3 regions of the Candidatus Thiodiazotropha sp. AKAK3 genome follow, and region 1 is predicted to be linked to each of the others. Evidence: predicted binding sites of a transcription regulator. Region 1 holds the regulator's gene; each other region holds the start of a gene.
The links. Region 1 encodes sigma-54, which starts transcription at its own class of promoters, with help from an activator protein. Its sites were predicted from a motif close to TGGCANGNTNCNTGCTT; they were not measured.

Region 1 (2,205 bases):
ACGTAGTGTTTATCTGGGCGAAAATTTTACTATGTAAGGCTATGTTTATGTTTTTTCATGGATTATGTGATTTAAGAGTAGAGATGATGACTACTCGTCAGCTGACAAAATGAAGGTTAAAGTATGAGGCAGAATTATATTCAAACGAAACAAATACCAAGAATTATTCCGTGAACGGCATTTATTAGCTAGAATGAATATAAAGACATACAAATAACATACCAGGTTTAAAGATATCTCTGCTATGAAGCAGGCTCTACAGCTCCGGCTCGGACAACATTTAACAATGACACCTCAGTTGCAGCAGGCAATACGCCTGTTGCAATTGTCTGCGCTCGACCTGAGTCAGGAGGTGCAGGAGGTTCTTGAAACAAACCCCATGCTGGAGGGTGAAGAGGAGTTTAGTCAGCAGACTCAAAAAGAAGAAGCTAGTCAAGAGAGCTCTGATCAGAGTTCAGACAATAAAGAGTCTTTGAGCTCCAACGATATCAACAACGAGCGGGAAATTCAGACCGACAGTAGCCAGATCACAGAAGACCTGCCCGTTGATAGTGAATGGGCTGACGTATACGACAGTTATCTTCCCCCATCGAGCAGTGGTAGTGAATCTGCAGACAATGACTATCTGGTTCAGCGCAGTGGCGCGATCACTTTGCATGACCACCTGGTCTGGCAGATGACACTGACCCCATTCACTGAGCAGGATATTCTGATTGCCACTAACCTCATCGACAGTATTGATGAGGATGGATATTTCAAAGGTGATCTCCAGGAGATCCTGGTTTCCCTGAATGATGAGGAGATGACTCTGGAGGATGTAGAGGCAGTACTTCATCGTATCCAGGCTTTCGACCCTCCGGGGGTTGGTGCTCAGGGTGCTCAGGACTGCCTTCTAATTCAACTTCGGCAACTTCCTGAAAAAACACCCTATTTGGATTTGGCGATCAGACTCTGTCGCGACCATTTCAACTTGCTCTCTGCACAGGATCAGAATCAGATCATGCGACGAATGAAGGTTGATCAGGACGACCTGATGGCTATCATGCAGTTGATCAGGACGCTCAATCCTCACCCTGGCACAGCGATCGCCAAAAGCGAGCCTCAGTATGTGATTCCTGATGTATTCGTCAGCAAGCGCAATAATCGCTGGGTTGTGGAGCTAAATGGTGAGGTTACGCCTAAACTAAGGGTAAACAACGACTATGCCAGTCTGATCAAGCGTGCGGATCAGAGTGATGACAATACTTTCCTGAAAAACCACCTGCAGGAAGCGCGTTGGTTCATCAAAAGCCTGATGAGTCGAAATGAGACTATTCTGCGTGTGGCGAGTAAGATTGTTGAATATCAGCGGGGCTTTTTTGAACATGGCGAAGAGGCTATGAAGCCACTGGTTTTACGGGATATCGCTGAGGCTCTGGAGATGCACGAGTCGACCATATCCAGGGTGACAACCCAGAAGTATATGCATACCCCCAGGGGTACGCTGGAGTTTAAATATTTCTTCTCCAGCCATGTGAACACAAGTGCAGGGGGTGAGTGCTCCTCCACTGCTATACGTGCGCTGATAAAAAAATTGATTGCTGCAGAGAATACAAACAAACCTCTCAGCGATAACAAAATCGCCGCCATATTGTCGGAACAGGGTATAAAAGTGGCCCGCCGAACGGTGGCAAAATACCGCGAGTCGATGAGTATCCCACCATCGAACGAGCGTAAGCGACTGATGTAGGTGAAGTGAATTATCGGAGTGGCTATCATTCATGCTTGATATGCTTACTGAACCGGAGCGGTTTCAGATAAAAGTGGATTCATGAATGAGTTGCTGTAAAAATGCCCCGGCGTTACTTCACCGCCTCAGTTAGAGTGATGAGCCAACTCATCTAAGACAGGAGAAAATTATGCAGATAAGCGTTACCGGTCATCATGTGGAAGTTACCGATGCCTTGAAAAGCTATGTAGATAATAAGTTCGAACGTCTTGAGAGGCATTTTGATAATGTAATCAATGTACATGTCATCTTGAGCGTAGAAAAGCTGAGGCAAAAGGCAGAGGCCACCATGCAAGTGAACGGTGCCAGCGTATTCGCTGATGCAGTACAGGAAGATATGTATGCGGCCATTGATGGGCTTACCGATAAGCTGGATAGGCAAGTCATAAAGCATAAAGAAAAGATGCAGAGTCACCGTGCCGGTAGTGGCGCGAAGT
Region 2 (2,205 bases), on a different contig from region 1:
AGTTCTCATAGGTTTTGGTCGGCGGCTCATAACCCAGCTCTTTCATGATCTTGGCGGTGTCGGCCGCAAGATAGACCTGCTCGGCAATCTGCTTATAGTTGACCTCACCATCAATGTAACCCCAACGCTTCATCTGGGTCAGGATCCAGACCCCCATTGAGTGCCAGGGGAAGGGGTCGAAATCGATGCGATCGGGTACGTTCTGTACCCCGCCCATTCCGTCGGCATAACGGCCAGTTAGCACCTGCTCGATAACCGGCACAGGCTGGTTGAGGTAGTTTTTCGGTGCGATGGCGGCAGCGATCTCCTTGCGATTCTCCTGATTGGCTGAGTAGTGGGTGGCATCGATAATGGAACGCAGTAAGGCACCGTAGGTATTGGGGTGGGTGTCGGCGAACTCCTGAGAGCAGGCAAAGGCGCAACAGGGATGACCCTCCCAGATATCCTTGGTCAGGGTATGAATAAAGCCCACCTTCTCCCATACCGCTCGCTGGTTGAATGGATCTGGGGAGAGGTATCCATCCAGGTTACCTGCGCGCAGATTGGCCACCATTTCCGGTGGTGGTACGACACGGATCTGGATGTCCTTATCAGGGTCAAGACCATGCTCCGCCACATAGTAGCGCAACAGAAAATTATGCATCGAGTACTCGAAGGGTACACCGAACTTGAAGCCCTTCCACTGTTTCGGGTCGCGTTTATCTTTGTGGTCCACATGCAGCACGATGGCCTGACCATTGATATTCTCAACCGCTGGCATAATGAAGGGCTTTGCAACGGAGCCGGCACCCATACTCATCGCCAGGGGCATGGGGGTTAACATATGAGCAGCGTCATATTCATTGGCCAATGATTTGTCCCGTGCCACAGCCCAACCGGCGGTCTTGATCACATTCACGTCGAGACCGTACTTGCTGTAGAAGCCCATCGGATGGGCCATAATGATCGGTGTAGCGCAGGTTATTGGCACGAAACCAACATTAAGCTTGGTCTTCTCCAGCTTGCCCGTGCCCATACTCTCTTTCAGCGCAGCCTTGGCTTCGTCCATCGGAAAAATCGAGCCAAGCAGGGCGCTGGCGGTACCCGCACCAATCAGTCCAAGGAAAGAGCGTCGGCTCATCTCGTCGTGACCGAATACGGAGCGCACCACTGCGCTTTCGATAGCACGATCCATCATCTCTTCGGTGGAGGTGAAGGATGCTTCGTCAGATGCCGTATCCGTGGTGAGAGTCTGTTTCGGTGCTAACGAGTCGAGTGCCACCTTGACTTCTTGGGCAGGATGATCCGCCCCGGCCGAGGTTGCACCTTGACACTGTTGGCACTCGCAACCCTTTTCGTGGGTCAGGCTCGCATCCGGATTGAAAGGATCGTTAAGACTCTTATAGCTCATGGATAATCACTCCTCAGTTTCCCCACGGCGCATGACCAGGTGGGTATGCACCGGACTGGTGCATTTGTTTTACAACCGCCTTCAGCGAAGAGACTGACAGGCACTGCTACAAGAGAAATTGCAAACCCCGTGCCATAGCGCCACAACAAATATAAGTAATTGTTTTTATGATATTTTCAGATTAATCATGGTAAGTCGCAATGCAACGAATATTCGTAATTTAACGAATTTTCGTAGCTTGGTTTACGAAACTTCGTAGTCTTGGCATCTTTCTTGTAGGTAAATCAAAGGTATTGAGATCCGAGGTAAGTCACGTGCAGTCCCAGATAGAAAGTATCTATTTTCACCTTAGCGAAGCAGTAGTGCTGATCGACCCCTTCAGCGATCAGATCGTCCAGGCCAATCCAGCAGCCGGGCAGTTGCTGGGTTATCCGCAAGAGGCTTTACTCAGACTGCGTCCCAGTCAGCTATTTCTCTCCGATCTGGCAAAGATGATCTCCTTTACTCAGGCGGTTCTGCACCAGGGAAACAGCTGGAACAACGATCTCTGCGCACAAACAGCAGAGGGGGAGCTATTGCGGCTGGAGATCTCCGCCAGTGTGCAGCAGCAGGAGGAGACCAAGCTGATGATCTTTACCCTGCGCAACTACGAACGGCTGGAAAAATTACGTCATACAACTGAGGTTAACTCCCTGCATCGCGAAGGACTTGAACGGTGGAAAAGCATCGAATCTGTTTTCAGTGAGTTCGAACGGCAGAATCAATTGATTCTTAATGCCGCCGGTGAGGGCATTTACGGTGTGGATACCGAGGGT
Region 3 (2,205 bases), on a different contig from region 1:
TTTCTGGATAGACTTCAAGCACCTCTTGAATGAGGGCCTCTGTCTCTTCGCGTGTCAAATCTGACATAAAATTCTCCTTCACCTGCCACCACTAATCTGTGAATACACAGGCTATGAAAAAATGATCGATTGATACCGACCCCAAAGGGTCGGCGCAAAACCCTATGGCTTATGATTCTGCAGAAGCAGTCTGGCCGACGATACTCTCGTCCTCTTCGTCCATCAGACCAAAGTCCATCAACAGATCTTCCAGGGCATCCATGGTGATTGGGGTTGGGATAACCATAAACTTGTTGTCGATGATCTTCTGAGCAAGATCGCGGTACTCCTGGGCCTGCTTGGCGGCAGGATCGTACTCGATAACGGTCATACGACGAATCTCAGCACGCTGCACCACGTTGTCACGAGGAACGAAGTGAATCATCTGAGTACCGAGCTGACGAGCCAGTTCCATGATCAGTTCGTCTTCACGAGCTGTGTTACGGCTGTTACAGATCAGGCCTGCCAGACGTACGCCACCAGAGTTAGCGTATTTCACGATACCTTTAGAGATGTTGTTGGCAGCGTACATAGCCATCATCTCACCAGAGCATACGATGTAGATTTCCTGAGCCTTGTTCTCACGAATAGGCATAGCGAAACCACCACATACCACGTCGCCGAGTACGTCGTAGAATACGAAATCGAGGTCTTCTTCGTAGGCGCCTTCCTCTTCGAGGAAGTTGATAGCGGTGATTACACCACGACCAGCACAACCAACACCTGGCTCAGGGCCACCAGACTCAACACACTTGATGTCGCCATAACCGGTTTTCAGTACATCTTCCAGCTCCAGGTCCTCAACTGTACCTGCTTCCGCTGCCATCTCCATGATGGTGTTCTGCGCTTTAGAGTGCAGAATCAGGCGGGTGGAATCCGCTTTGGGATCGCAACCGACGATCATGACTTTCTTACCTAGCTCAGCTAAACCTGCGACCAGATTCTGGGTCGTGGTAGACTTGCCGATGCCGCCTTTACCGTAGATTGCACATTGACGCAGTGCCATGTTGGATCTCCTTACTATTGTTGAATCAGTAGTGACTAATGTCGTTTGTGGTCACGTGGACGACTAGAGATTTGCAATCGGCGTGCCAAAAAATCTAAATATGCATAACATATTGATTTTTATATTATTATTAGTATTATACCGCTCTACAATTGAGGTCAGGTTCACGACAAACACCCAGCAAATGTATGGATGAAAACAAACAATCGGTGTCACAGCGTACATCTCTACCCGCTTTTGCACGTCTACCAATCAATAGATGCAGCCTTCCCGCTGTAATCCTTGGTAGCCTTACCTTCCAGGAGCATCCTGTGAAGATCATGCTTGATGGAGTTACCGAACTTCATGCTGATCTTTTTAATCATCTTGATCATGTTCACGCCGATCAGCGTGCAATCCACTTCATGGAGTACATGCGTTGCTGTTTTCTGCTCGACAATTTGGATGAAGCTGGTTTTGATGCGCAACGCGCTCGCCACAAACGAGAGAAAGCCGATTACCTGCGCATCCTGCGTGGCTGGATGTTTGATCCTGATGGTAAGGAGGCTGCTGTTTTGAAAAGTTGGGTAGAGTCCCGTTTCGGGTTGCTGCCAATAAACCACCGGGGGCCACTTGGGGATTACTCCTCAGAACACTATCATCGATATCTTAGTGATCGTGCTCAAGGCCTATATAACACCAATGGTCTGGAAGCTCAGCTTGATCTGCTCTATACCTATTGCCAATATGAAATCGAACAGATTCATTCGACCACATCTCACCTGAAACTCTATAGAGGTATCAATCACATCAAGGAGCATGAAATCCTGCATCAGATAAGCAAACAGGAATGCATACTATTACTGAACAATCTCAACTCATTTACTAATGATCGAGAGCGTGCCGATGAATTTGGTGATTACATACTGCAAGCACAAATTCCCTTTGTGAAATTGCTTTACTTTCCCGGTTTACTTCCCGATAGCTTGAGAGGTGAAAATGAATATCTGGTTATTGGTGGCGTATCTAGAGTAAAAATCAGTATTTTATAGTGCATTTCGAAAATGAACCGCTAAAAGCAATGGATTCATAGACTGTACAGCTCGCACACAATGGTTCTTTATATATAGAACTGTATCTGTTTACTCTCTATCAATAAACCGATGCTCTTAGCTTCAGAC

Region 2: AC4IE7_RS08210 (CmpA/NrtA family ABC transporter substrate-binding protein) is a predicted target of sigma-54. The motif match lies at 1,509-1,525, and genes of this name have one in related genera.
Region 3: nifH (nitrogenase iron protein) is a predicted target of sigma-54. The motif match lies at 1,117-1,133, and genes of this name have one in related genera.

What each region holds. Positions count from the first base shown of each region.
Region 1 is NZ_JBSYOQ010000024.1:52,281-54,485, forward strand. Features, by position in the region: gene lptB (LPS export ABC transporter ATP-binding protein) at 1-37, shown strand, start outside; gene AC4IE7_RS04095 (RNA polymerase factor sigma-54) at 245-1,729, shown strand; gene hpf (ribosome hibernation-promoting factor, HPF/YfiA family) at 1,899-2,205, shown strand, end outside.
Region 2 is NZ_JBSYOQ010000042.1:103,814-106,018, forward strand. Features, by position in the region: gene AC4IE7_RS08210 (CmpA/NrtA family ABC transporter substrate-binding protein) at 1-1,390, opposite strand, end outside; gene AC4IE7_RS08215 (sigma 54-interacting transcriptional regulator) at 1,705-2,205, shown strand, end outside.
Region 3 is NZ_JBSYOQ010000053.1:43,960-46,164, reverse strand. Features, by position in the region: gene nifD (nitrogenase molybdenum-iron protein alpha chain) at 1-67, opposite strand, end outside; gene nifH (nitrogenase iron protein) at 170-1,045, opposite strand; gene AC4IE7_RS12565 (NAD(+)--dinitrogen-reductase ADP-D-ribosyltransferase) at 1,234-2,076, shown strand; gene AC4IE7_RS12560 (hypothetical protein) at 2,200-2,205, opposite strand, start outside.